One region of the Bifidobacterium scardovii JCM 12489 genome, then DNA from elsewhere that is predicted to be linked to it. Evidence: riboswitches for the same ligand, from Rfam matches in the RefSeq annotation. Region 1 holds a riboswitch; each other region holds the start of a gene.
What was found. Region 1 has a riboswitch for thiamine pyrophosphate ahead of thiS (sulfur carrier protein ThiS). Riboswitches for the same ligand answer to the same signal wherever they lie in the genome.

Region 1 (3,233 bases):
TTCGGAGGCTACTGCCTGCTGCACGACCGCTTCGTGAACCGCGATCTCAAGGCGTCGCTGCACGAGTGATGCGGCGGGCGCCGTGGAGCCGCCGCCAACATGGTTTGAGCGGGTGACCCGTGCCCGCTCTGATCTGGCTCCCCTCTCTGAGGGGAGCTGCCACGAAGTGGCTGAGGGGAGAAGCCTCGCAAATATCGGGTATCAATCCGGTAACGTTCGGGATTTCCCTCAGCCGTTCTGTCATATTCGGGTTTCCCGGGAAGGGATCCGAATACGGTGGCGGCTCACGCGGCGTTGGCGGAACCGCTGGGGGCCAGATAGTCCGCGGCGTTGGTCGGGCTGGACGGCACGGCGTGACCTTCGGTCACGGTGCCGAGACCCGACAGATACGCTTCGCGGCCCGAGGCGATCGCGTGCTTGAACGCGCGCGCCATCAGCGGAATGTTGCCGGCGGAGGCGATGGCCGTGTAGGCCATGACCGCGTCCGCGCCCATTTCCATCGCCTCGGCGGCCTGGCTGGGCCGGCCGATGCCCGCGTCGATGATGACCGGCACATGGGCGTTCTGGATGATGACCTCGATGAAGTCGCGCGCCCGCAGGCCCTTGTTCGAGCCGATCAGCGAGCCGAGCGGCATCACGCACGCGGCGCCTGCCTCCTCCAGTTGCCGCGCCGCGATCGGGTCGGGGAACATGTACGGCATCACCACGAATCCCTCCTTGGCGAGCATCTCGGTGGCACGGATCGTTTCGGCGTTGTCGGGCAGCAGGTACTTGGTCTCGTGCTCGATTTCGACCTTGACGAAATCGGTCTGGCACACCTCGCGGGCGAGCCGCGCGATGCGCACGGCCTCCTCGGCGTTGCGCGCGCCGGAGGTGTTCGGCAGCATCGTGATGCCCTTGGGGATGTAGTCGAGCAGGTTGTTCTCGGTGGTGCGGCAGCGGCGCAGCGCCATGGTGACGATCTGCGTTCCCGCGTTCTCGATCGTCGCCTTGATGAGGTTCAGGTCGTAGCGGCCCGATCCGAGGATGAATCGGCTGGTGAACCGGTGCCCGCCGAGCACCAGAGGGTCGGCGTCGCCGGTGGCGATCGCGTCGTAGGCGTGCTCGTCCGGTTCGGGCAGGACCGCGGTGTTCGTGGCCGTGCCGACCAGCTCGTCGAGGGTTGGATTATCGGTCATGGTATGTCCTTGCGTGTTCGGTGGTACGTGTTCGGTCGTGCGTGTTCGGCTGTCAGGCGTCTTCCTCGTCCAGGATCAGGCGGGTGATCATATTCGCCTCCTGGCAGGCCACCACGCCGACGCGCGGGGCCATCAGCCCGGCGCCCGGAACCGGAGCGGTCTCGCCGTCGCCGCAGAAGTAGAAGTTGCGGGACACCCGTCGGGTGGAGATCAGGTTCGAGCTGCGGAATCCCGCCATGCCCGAGGCGGAGACGAGCTTGGCGTCGGGCAGCTGCTCGAGCACGGCGTTGACCAGCAGCGTCTTGTTCTCGGGCACGTCGAACGCCTCGCAGATGATGTCCGCGTCGCCGAACAGCTCGGCGACGTTCTCGTCGGTGACCTTCACCGTGTCGATGCGCACGTCGACGAACGGGTTGATCTGCGCGAGATTCGCGCGCAGGGCCTCGGTCTTGTACTGCCCGACATCCTTGAGGAAGTACTGCTGACGGTTCAGATTGGTCATATCCACGCGGTCGAAGTCGACCAGATGCAGATGGCCGACGCCGATGCGCGTGAGCGCCACGGCCACGGTCGAGCCGAGCCCGCCGCAGCCGGCGATCGCCACATGGGCGTTGTCCAGCTTGCTCTGCGTGGCCTCGGTATGGCGCTCGATCAGCGCGTCGCGGATCTCCCGCTCGGACACGAGCGTGGTCGGGTCGGGCGTGCCGTGGAACGCGGCGTCGCGGGCGGCGAGCTGAGCGTCGTCGGCGGATGGCGTGAATCCTGCTGGTATCGGCATGATCGTCAGCCTCCCTGCACGAACGTGACGATTTCGACGGTGTCGGTGCCCTTGAGCATCGTCTCGGCGCGCTTGACGCGCGGCACGATGGCCCCGTTCAGTTCGACGGCGACGCGCTCGGGCGTGAAGCCCAGGCGTTCGATCAGATCGTTGACGCTCAGCGGCGTCTCGATCTGCTCTTCCTTGCCATTGACGATCATGTGATCCCCTTGTTCCGGCGCGCCGGCGATGGCCCGTCGGCGCGCGTAATAAAAAAGGGTCGCTGAAGCAGCCGTACCCTGTGAGGTGGTGCGCCCCTTCATGACCCTGGTCATTCGATATTCAGTTATAAGGCAATGTTTGGTTATTGGAACGAAATATCGCGGCGTTGCGCCGGTGCGCTGCGCCCGGACTGCTTGCGGAACCGCCGGTGCGCCAGCGCGATGACGAGTCCGCGTGGTGCCGCCGTGCGTGCCGGAAGCAATGCGGTGCAGACACGGCGTGCGTGCCTTGACATGCTTCGAATGGATGGGAGTGCATCGCGAACGCCATGCCATATGGCGTGACCAACCCGTTTCCTTACGGCGGCATTACCCGCATCAAGTTGACGGTCGAAGTTCGCGACTTCCTCTCAGCCCATCCGGGCTCCCGTTCGGTTGCGTTACCATCATAGCGCCGACCGTGCGACATGCCATGCGGGCGGGGTGGACGGGGTGAGGCGACCGGCATGCCGCGCGCCGGACCGGCCGCCCGGCTCCCTCGGCCGCATGTCCGCGCCTATGCGAAGATGGTGGCATGACAGCATTGCATCATGCGACCGATTTCGCGAACACCGTCGATTTCGCGGGATATCACATCCCCCGCCTCGGCATGGGCACGATGGCGCTTGCGATCGAGGGGCGCCCCGACCGCGGCACCGCGCTCGAGACGATTCGCGCCGCACTCGACTGCGGCGTGCGCTATCTCGATACCGCATGGTCGTATTATCTGCCGAGCGCTCCCGGAACCGGGACTCCGGAGGACATGGGATACGGCGAGCGGCTGGTCCGCGATGCGCTTGCCGGTTGGGACGGCCCCCGCGATGAGGTGCTCGTCGCCACCAAGACCGGGTACCGGCGCACCTGCGAGGCGGTTGCCGGTGCGTCAGCCTCGCAGGATCGGGCCTCGGCAACGGGCGGCGGGCGCCAGCATCTGCAGGCCGCCGGCAGCCGCTATGGCTGGATGGCCGATTCCCGGCCGGAGACGATGATCCGCGACGCGAAGGAATCCGCGCGGCATCTCGGCGTCGACGCGCTTGA
Region 2 (3,233 bases), 490 kb from region 1:
TGGCGACGTCGATGTGGTGCTCGGGGTTGGCCTGCCACGCATCCCATGCGGACTTGACGATGTCCTCGACATCGTACTTGGCGTGCCAGCCCATCTCCTCGTTGATGCGCTTCGGAGAGCCGATGAGGTGCGGCGGATCGCCGGCACGGCGGGCCATGACGGCCTCGGTGAACGGCAGGCCGGTGACCTTCTTGACCTCGTCGACGATCTGGCGCACGGAGGTGCCCTCGCCGGTGCCGACGTTGAAGGCGTCGTACTTGCGCTCGTCGCGGTCGAGGTACTTCAGGGCGGCGATATGCGCGTCGGCCAGGTCGGAGACGTGGATGTAGTCGCGCACGCAGGTGCCGTCCGGAGTCGGGTAGTCATCGCCGAAGATGGCCGGGGCCTTGCCCTGCTTCAGGCGGTTGAACAGCATCGGGATGAGGTTCAGGATGGCCGGATCCTCAAGCTCGACGGGGCCGCAGCCGGCCACGTTGAAGTAGCGCAGCGCGCAGAAGCGGATGCCGAACGGCTGCTCGCAGGCGCGGGCCATCCACTCGCCGAAGAGCTTGGTCTGGCCGTAGGGGTTGATCGGCAGCATCGGCACCACGTCCTCGGGCACCACATCGACCGGCGGCACGCCGTAGGTGGCCGCGGAGGACGAGAAGACGAGCTTCTTGGCGTTCTTGGACTTGGTCATGCCGGTGAGCACGTTGAGCATGCCGTTGATGTTCTGCTGGTAGTACCACAGCGGCTTCTCGACGGATTCGCCGACCTGCTTGCGCGCGGCGAAGTGGATGACGGAATCGACGTCTTCGGCGTCGAGGATCTCGGCGAGGCGCTCGCCGGCGCCCGGCGCGGCGATGTCCATGCCGTACAGACGGGAGCCTTCGATGCGGGTGGGCTTGCCGTAGCTCAGATCGTCGACGACGACGACCCGTTCGCCGGCCTCGTGAAGCGCGTGGACGACATGGGCGCCGATATAGCCGCACCCACCAGTGACGAGAACTGTCATGTCTGGCCTTTCGATTGTTCAGTGGGCTCCTGCGAACAGAGGCTACCATTCGAACCTTTGTTCACTTTTGCTCTGATTTGTTACTTTTTGTACAATTTGAGTATAGCACGTTGTACACGCTTCGGCCTACTGTGTTTTTCCATCAGACACGGGGGCTCATACGAGCTGAGAGGGGACGATCCCGACCGTAGAACGTGATTCGGCTAGTACCGGCGAACGAAGTCTCAGGTCCGCTTGCGCGCCACCAACGTCACGCGCCGCACGGGCCACGGATCGCCGTCGATCCGCACGATGGGGTCCGCCCAACGAAAGGACTTCGTCATGGAGAACGCCGACAACGACCCGCAGCTGGACATCGTCGCGCAGCGATGGCCCGACGTGACCCTCGACGAGGCGGGCCGCGTGCTCGCGGCGCTCGCCGAGCCGATGCGCGCGCAGGAGGTGCTGGCCCATAGCGGGCGGCCGACCGCGTCCGGGTCGACGGTGCGCACCGATCACGGCGACGTATTCATCAAGCGCTACGACCGCTCGGTGCGCGATACGCCGTCCATACTCCCCTATCACCGGTTCGTCGCGCATCTGGCGAGCGCCGGCATGCCGTGCCCGGCATTCCTCGAATTCGACGAGCACGCCGCTCCCGGCGCGCTGCGGACCACGCTCGCCGTCGGGCCATCCGTATATGAGGTCTGCCCGCGGGCCGACGGCGAGGACCGCTATGCCGACGCGCTGACCTGGGATCCCCCGCGCAGTCTCGCCGAGGCGGAGGGGCTGGGCGCCCTTCTCGCCCGCATCGCGCTCGCGGCCGCATCCTTCGACGAGCCCCGGCCGGAATCCGTCTCGCCGTTCCAGGACCGTTTCGGCCTGTTCGCCAGCGACGACCTGGACGCCGCGCTGGAGGACTGGCTGGCGCAACGCCCTTCGGTGGCCCGATATCTCAAGGACACGCACCGCGATCTGCGCCGTGATCTGGCGGAGCACCGCCGACTCTCGGAACGCATCAGCGGCGCCTACCATCAATTGCCGTCCTGCTGGACACACGGCGACCCGCATGTGTCGAATTTCCTGTGGCGCGGCGACGCGCCGTCCGCGGCGTTCGACTTCGGCCTTGCGGACCGCAACGCGGCCGTGTTCGACTTGGTGGAGGCGCTGGAGCGCAACGCCATCCAATTCGTGCAGATCATGAATGGGGACGACACCGCCTGCCGGCCCGACATCGCCGGCGCGATCATCCGTGGATACCAGCGGGTGCGCCCGCTCGGCGACAACGAACGCGCGTTGGTCGCCGACATGCTGCCCGTCGCCCAGGCGGAGGCGTCGCTGAACTGGATCGGCTACTACGCCGACGGCACCGGCCGCGCCGACGATGCGGCGTGGTGCTATGACGTGTCCCTGATCGCGCACACCGCATGGTTCTTCCGCCCCGCCGGGCGCGCGTTCCTCGACGCCGTGCGCGCCGCCCTGTAGGAGATCCCAGCACGGCAACGCGGCTCCCGCCCCCGCCTTTCCGATTCCCAACCAATCAACCCCCACAATCAAAGGAGAACACCCATGCTCAGAGTCCGTCTGGAATATGTGCATCCCTGGACCAACCACGCCGGCATGTACCTGGCCCGCGAGCGCGGCCTGTACGCCGAGCGCGGCATCGACGTCGAGTTCACCAGCGGCGACTTCTACCGCGGCGACCCCGCCTACCTGCTGGCGCGCGGCGAGGTGGACATCGCCCTGGTGCGCCTCAACCAGCTGCTGTTCCACCAGCAGGGCGAGTCGTCGCTGCTCTCGTTCGCCGTGATGAACCAGTGCCAGATCGGCGGCATCATCACCAACAAGTCCACCGGCATCACGCGATTCCGCGACCTGGAGGGCAAGCGCGTCTGCATCCCCATGGGCGTCAAGCGCCTGTACACGGAGCTGCAGCAGGCCGTCGAGAAGGACGGCGGCGACTTCTCCAAGCTGATCACGATCGACCCGGGCGAGTGGGAGCCGGATATCCGCTCCGTGGAGCGCGGCGAATTCGACGCGTTCATCAACGTGGCGTGGTGGGAGCCGTACCAGGGTTCCGAGCCGTTCGACCAGCTGGTCGTGCTGCCGTTCGACGCGATCGACGTGGCGCCGCACCACTCGTACTTCGTGTCCGTGCGCCGCGAGATGCTCGACCGCAACCCGCAGCTGGTCCGCAACTTCGCCGAGGCGACCGCGCAGGGCTATGCGATGGCCAGGGAGGATCCCGCGGCCGCGGTGC
Region 3 (3,233 bases), 1.0 Mb from region 1:
TCACAGGATCAGGCCATGGGCGACGCAATCGCGTACCTGCGCGTCATGAACACGACGGACGGAGCGTGCTCGGTACCGTCGGGGCCTCCGGAGCTCACGGTCGTGCGCGGCGATGAGGACCAGCATCTGCGCGTCGTGCCGGGCAACCGCCAGACCGGCGTGAGCAGCGTGCCGGATGGCGAAACCATCGTGCTGGCCCCGTTCCGGTCGGTGACGGCGGCGGTCGAATGGAAGGCGGGCCAGCAGGCCGACGCCGAAGAGAAGACTTCGATCACGCTGGCGTTCGGCGAAGTGTCCGCACTGCCCGTGCACGTCGGGGCGAACGCTGCCGCCGACGGTCTGCTGGCGACCGATCCGGGGATGGACGTCATCGTCAGCGGCTTTTCGCAGGCCGCATTGGGGCCGTTGCGCGGCGGCGACGCATCCGGCGCGGCGGAGGATGTCGATCCGGCATTGGATGAGCCCTGCATGCTGGCGAAGGATGACTCCGACGATAAGGACGATGCCGGTGGGGCGCCCGCGGATGCGACATTGACTCTGCGCAACGTCGGCCTGCACCCCTGCATCCCTCCCGCGCTGGTCACGCTGGATGAGGCCGGCTCCGGCGGAACCGTCGACGATGGCTCGCTGCTGTCGACGGCGTCCGTCTACGGGCGGGACCATGCTCTGGCCGTGGGCGGCCGGGTCTCCTATCGGGCCGCGTCCAAGGACCGGCCCAACTGGTTCCTTCGCCACTACGGGTCATGGCGGCCGGAGTCGGTCGCGCGCCTATCCATCGTGGAGTGACTCGTCGTGGAGTGACGCCGGTGCCGCCGGCCGCGCGTCGCCGGCGGGGCTACCGGGTCAGGAACGCGCGGATATCCGCGATCTCCTGGTCGCTGATCGCGTGCCCCATGCCGGGGTAGACGCGGTGCGTCAGGCGCCCGGTTTGCTCCAGCACCCGCCGTGCGGTGCGCTGGTCGTCCGCGGGGATCGTGCGGTCCTCGGAGCCGTAGGCGAGGAAGAACGCGGTCGTGCGGTCGGGGCCGAGCACGGTGCCGGACTCGCCGGCGAACGACGGGCTGAGCAGGACCGCGGCGTCGAACAGGCCCGGATGCTCCAGCGCCATGCGGTACGACAGGTACCCGCCCTGCGAGAATCCGACGAGTATCTTGCGGCGCGGTGCGAACGCCGGTCCGGCCAGCAGCGCGGCGACGGCATCGCCGACCTCGGAGCATGCGCGGCGCCGTTCACCGACCGAACACCCGTCCGGATACCAGTAGTTGCCGCCCATATACGGCCTCGCATGCGTGCCGCGGAACGACAGGTAGCTGGGCTCCGGTCCCAGGGCGGTCCGGTCCGGGCCGGCCTGGCCGCCATGCGCGGCGCCGTCCCGATCCGTGCGGTAGACGGCCTCGATGATGCGCACCATCTCGTCCTCGTCGTTGCCGTATCCATGGAACATGACGAACACGCGGTCGTCGCCGCTGCCGGCCGGACCTTCGCCGCCGATGCCCTCGATGCTGGCCGTCATCCGTATGTGCATATCGCCTCCCGAAACGCGATGCCGCTGTGGCATATGACGTGCGATCCAGCTTAGTTCATCGGCCGTGCGGGGAAGCGTGCCACGCTCGCCGATCCGCCCGATCAGGCCGGTCTGTCCACCCCGCCCGGCCCGGGCGATACGCCCGGCAACCCCGGCGCGGAGGGCTGAACCGGCGCGCGGCACACGCCGCCGGTCGGTGTGCGGTGCCATAATGATCGGCGTAATGCAGGGGAACCCGGTGACGGGTTGAGAAAGGCCGTGGGCCTGACCCTTAGAACCTGTTGGTTAACACCAGCGAAGGGAGACATAATCATGGAGTATCGTCCGTCCATCCAGCCGACCCTGTCCGATGCCGCTCAGGGCGTGCCGTCCGACGAGCCGTTCGACGCGGAGGCGTTCGGGCCGATCACCCCGGACCACCTTCCGCCGTTCGCCCGCCGCATGCGCGAGGCCGCGGATCTGGTCTGGGAGCAGGGGTACCGGCAGCCGTTCATCCGCGAGCTGGGCAACGGCACGCTCGCGCGCGAGCGCTTCGCCTTCTATCTGCTGCAGGACTACCGCTACCTCAAGGACTATGCCAAGGTGCACGCGCTGGCGCTCACCAAGACCATGGATTCCGAGATCATGACCTTCATGGTCAATGTGCAGAACGGCATCTTCAACGTCGAGTCGAAGGTGCACCGCTCCTACATGGCCAGCTACGGCGTGAGCGAGGAGGAGATGAACGCGGTGCGCCAGTCCGCGTTCGCCCGCGCCTACACCTCGAACATCCTGTCGATTGCCTACGGCGGCCAGCTGGTCGACGTGCTCGTCGCCGTGCTGCCGTGCGCCTGGGTCTACGCCGACTACGGACAGCGCCTCGCCCGCGAGTTCGCCGGCACCCTCGACTCCAACCCGTACAAGAGCTGGGTCGACATGTACAAGACCGATTCGTTCTGGGAAGGGTCGGCGTGGCTGATCGAGCACATCGAGCGCTTGGTCGAGGGGCTGTCGGAGGAGCGCAAACGCGAGCTGATCGACATCTTCGTGACCGGCGTCGAGAACGAGTACATGTTCTGGGCGAGCGCCTACGACATGCACTACTCGTGGAAGCCGGAGTGGGATCGGGGCTGACGGCCGCGGGTGCTCTGATGGTCGGTCTTGTGAATGCTTAGGCGATGAACGCCCCGCCGGGCGGGCGGTCCGATAGGTCGTTCGCAGTGGTGCACAAAGTGCATGCCCCCGCTGGCGGGGGCTGTCGGCGAAGCCGACTGGGGATGGCCGATAGCATCGTGGCATCAGCCGCTCATCCATGTGCGAAATGGATCACTGGGCTGATATGGGGAACCGCCGTGCGAGGCTGGATCTCCGTTATCGCGCCGTGGATCCCCTGACCACCAGTTCGGTCGGCAGGATCAGGGTGTGCCGGATCGGCCGTCCCTCGATCTGATCGAGCACCATCGACGCCAGATTGACGCCGAACGCCGCGAGCGGCTGGCGGATGGTGGTCAGCTGGGGCTGCATGGCGGTGGCGTCGGAGCTGTCGTCGAAACCGGCGATGGCCATGTCGGCCGGCACGTCCACGCCCTGCCCGATCAGATACTGCATGGCCCCGGCCGCGATGCAGTCGCTGCCGCACATCAGCGCATCGACGCGGTGGTCGGCGAGGATGCGGCGCGCGTCGGCATCGTGTCCGGCGCCGCCGCCCAGCGTGCCGAGCAGCCGGATG
Region 4 (3,233 bases), 1.1 Mb from region 1:
TATCGGGCGGGGCTTGCCATACCGGCGCCGTGGGGAGCGTCAGGCGCGGTTCTCCTTCCACGCTTCGACCAGTTCGCGGGTGGCGGCCAGCGGATCCGGCGCCCCGGCGATCGCCGAGACGACGAACCATCCGGCCGCCTTCGTGCGCGCCAGCATCGGCACGTCGTCGGCGTGCACGCCGCCGCCGACCACGATCGGGTAGGCGCTCGCCGCGCACAGCGCGTTGATCTGGGCCTCGTCCAGCGTGTGGCGGGTGCCGTCCGCCTCGACGACCGCCGCGTCCGGCTTGGTGATGGTCGCATGCAGCGGGCCGGCGCCGAGGTAGTCGATGCATCCTTCCGGCAGATCGTTCGCGGCGCGCACCTGCGCCACGAGCTCCGCCGACAGGCCGATGATCGCATCGTCGCCCAGCAGGGCGCGGGCCGCCTGCGGCTGCATGTCGGTCTGCCCGATATGCACGCCGTCGACCTTGATGCCCAGATAGCGGCACTGCCATGCCACGTCCACGCGGTCGTCGATCACGAACGGCACCGATTCGGATTTGCCGTTGTCGGCGATGACCTGCGCGATCTGCCGCGCGGCGGCCGTGATGTCCGCGGCGTCCCCGGGCTTGGCGCGCAGCTGGATGAACGTGGCGCCGCCCTTGAGCGCCTCGTCGACCACTCCGGCGACCGGGCGCCCCTTGGTGTCCTGCGGCCCGACCACGAAATAGGCGGACAGGTCGTACTGGTCGCGCATCGATGCGTATGGATAGTTGCTCATATCATGTCCTTTGCCATTGGGTCTGGTTATGCACGCCGCATGCGGGCTGCCGCCCGCACATGAACCGCCGCTAGCGCGCCACGACGATCTCGGAGGCGGCGACCTGCTCGGGGGTGAGATTCCACAGCGCGTCGAGCAGATGCACCTGGAACGAACCCGGGCCGTCCGAAAGGCGTTCGGCGATCTCACCGGCGCGGTTGTAGAGCAGGGATGCGGCCAACGTCGCGGTCAGCGGCTCGGCCACGGCCAGATAGGTCGCGGTCACGCCACCCAGCGAGCATCCGGCGCCGGTGATCTTCGACATCAGCGCGCTGCCGCCGGGCAACCGATAGATGCGATCGCCGTCGGTCACCAGATCGACCTTGCCCGACACCGCCACGGCCGCTTGGCCGCCGGGCGACAGAGGCGCCATATGCCGGGCCAGCCGCCTGGCCGCATCGGTCGCGGATTCCACGTCGTCGACGGATTCCACGCCGGCCGGCCGCGTGCTGGGATGCTCGTCGCCCGAGACGCCATCGTCCTGCCTGCCCAGCCCCCACATGTCGCACAGGGCGATGACCTCCGAGGCGTTGCCGCGGATGATGGTCGGCGGATAGTCCTTGAACGCGGTCAGGATGGCGGTGCGCGTCGCGCCGATGCCGGCCGCCACCGGGTCGAGCACCCACGGATGGCCGCTCTGGTGGAAGGCGCGCGCGATCTGCGGCAACGCCTCCTTGTAGAACGGCAGCAGCGTGCCGACGTTGATGTAGTCGGCGCCCGAAATCGCCGACGTGTCGATCACGTCGTCGGGCAGAAAGCTCATCGCGGCCGTACCGCCCGCGGCCAGCTGCGCGTTCGCGACCAGATTGATCGTCACGAAATTGGTGAAGGATTGGGCGAGCGGCGTCGTTGCGCGCACGTCGCGCACCGCCTGCGCGATCCGGTCCCGCAACGCTGCGGGATCCCCCGCCGCATGCGGGTCCGATGGCGTTTGCGCGGCCGTGCGGCCATTGCACCCATGCCTATGCGAATCGTTCATATCGCTGCTCCCTACGATGGTCTTAACCAACAGGTTCTAAGGGTCAGGCCTGCGCCATTCTCAACCCGTCGTACCGGCCGGGTTCCCCTGCATTACGTTGCCGACGCTATGCACCAACATGGACAATTTCGTGTCGAAATCGCAAAACCGGTATCGCCGGTCTGGCGCGTCGCCGCGATGTGTGGCATTGGACGCGTTCGACACGCCAACTTGTTTCTATGATGGAAAGTAGTATTGTTTTCCGTGTTGGAAAGAAGTTTTGTCGCGACGACGATGAATCGAGATGATGCGCACATGGATGGCGAACGATCGTTCCTGCCGGATTCACCGGCGGAGCAGGCCCTGCGCCTGATCGACGGCGACCGTGCGCGGCTGGTCACGCGCGTGCGGTTCCCGCACTGGTACTACCTGTCGCTGATGGGCAATGCGGCGTTTCTGGACCTGCTCGCGTGGTCGGAGCTCAGCGTGCCGGCGTCGGTGTTCGGCGGATCGAAGGAGGTGCAGGCGTGCGCGTTCCTCGCCGCGTGTGCGATCGCGCTTGCCTGGCTGTTCGGCAATGCGTTGCGGATCAGCCGCGAATATGGGCTGATGGTCAGGGACCGGCATTGCCTGCGCCGTATGACCGGCCGTGCGTGGATGCGCCTGACGGGTGCCGCGGCGGTGTGCTGGGGCGGCTGCGCGCTGATGATGGCCGCCGGCCTGCATGGCGTGCCGCTGCTGTGGATGCTGCCGGTCGTTGCCGCCTCGGCCGGTGGATTCGCCTATCTGATGCGCCTGCTCGAGGACGAGCTGTTGCGGGGCGTGGCCGGAAGGAATCTGCGATGAATGAGCGGACTGTTGGGCGGACAGACGGCGGGAGCGGCGAGGAAAGCGGTGTGACGCCGCATTTCGACGAGGTGATCCACGCGCCGATCCGGCTGCGTATCTGCGGGCTGCTGGCCGCCTCCGACTCGGTGCGGTTCGACGTGTTGCGAGACACGCTCGGCATCAGCGACGCGACATGCTCCAAGCATCTGAAAACCTTGGCGGACGCCGGATACGTGACGATCGAGAAGAAATCGGGGCTTACGCGGCGGTACCCGATCACCTGGGTGTCGCTCACCTGGCAGGGGCTGGCCGCGTTCAACGCGCACGTGGAGGCGCTCCGGCAGATCGTCGCCGGTGTGATGCCGGACCCCGGCGAGCCGCGCTATGACAAGGCGCGGTGATGCTGACGAACAGATCGGGGGAGGGTGTATAGCTGTGTGCGGAGATCACTCCTCAGGCCGCTTCGCGGCCAGCGTCCAGCAATCGCGGACGGCCTTCGATCGCGTTCTTTCCGCTCGCCTGTCGGCTCGAACACACCTGAAAACGTCTCTGGCGTTTTCTTCAAGACTCGGCCCCCTCATGGGGAGTAGAAAAGCTAAGCGGAAGAACTGAAGGGATCATATGAAGGGGTTGCTGTACAGGGATC

Region 2: it holds a riboswitch for thiamine pyrophosphate, as region 1 does, so the genes downstream of both, BBSC_RS02965 (phosphotransferase) here and thiS (sulfur carrier protein ThiS) in region 1, are expected to answer to the same signal.
Region 3: it holds a riboswitch for thiamine pyrophosphate, as region 1 does, so the genes downstream of both, tenA (thiaminase II) here and thiS (sulfur carrier protein ThiS) in region 1, are expected to answer to the same signal.
Region 4: it holds a riboswitch for thiamine pyrophosphate, as region 1 does, so the genes downstream of both, BBSC_RS09330 (hydroxyethylthiazole kinase) here and thiS (sulfur carrier protein ThiS) in region 1, are expected to answer to the same signal.

Annotation. Positions count from the first base shown of each region.
Region 1 is NZ_AP012331.1:222,539-225,771, forward strand. Features, by position in the region: gene BBSC_RS00850 (amino acid permease) at 1-69, shown strand, start outside; gene BBSC_RS00855 (thiazole synthase) at 285-1,178, opposite strand; gene thiF (sulfur carrier protein ThiS adenylyltransferase ThiF) at 1,231-1,956, opposite strand; gene thiS (sulfur carrier protein ThiS) at 1,962-2,156, opposite strand; TPP riboswitch at 2,494-2,597, opposite strand; gene BBSC_RS00870 (aldo/keto reductase) at 2,731-3,233, shown strand, end outside.
Region 2 is NZ_AP012331.1:715,201-718,433, reverse strand. Features, by position in the region: gene galE (UDP-glucose 4-epimerase GalE) at 1-994, opposite strand, end outside; TPP riboswitch at 1,133-1,232, shown strand; gene BBSC_RS02965 (phosphotransferase) at 1,316-2,458, shown strand; gene BBSC_RS02960 (ABC transporter substrate-binding protein) at 2,543-3,233, shown strand, end outside.
Region 3 is NZ_AP012331.1:1,249,105-1,252,337, forward strand. Features, by position in the region: gene BBSC_RS05135 (DUF4232 domain-containing protein) at 1-786, shown strand, start outside; gene BBSC_RS05140 (alpha/beta hydrolase) at 836-1,525, opposite strand; TPP riboswitch at 1,743-1,846, shown strand; gene tenA (thiaminase II) at 1,967-2,638, shown strand; gene BBSC_RS05150 (LacI family DNA-binding transcriptional regulator) at 2,876-3,233, opposite strand, start outside.
Region 4 is NZ_AP012331.1:2,268,314-2,271,546, reverse strand. Features, by position in the region: partial or broken gene thiE (thiamine phosphate synthase) at 46-762, opposite strand; gene BBSC_RS09330 (hydroxyethylthiazole kinase) at 833-1,780, opposite strand; TPP riboswitch at 1,772-1,879, opposite strand; gene BBSC_RS09325 (hypothetical protein) at 2,075-2,605, shown strand; gene BBSC_RS09320 (transcriptional regulator) at 2,602-2,988, shown strand; gene BBSC_RS09315 (hypothetical protein) at 3,209-3,233, shown strand, end outside.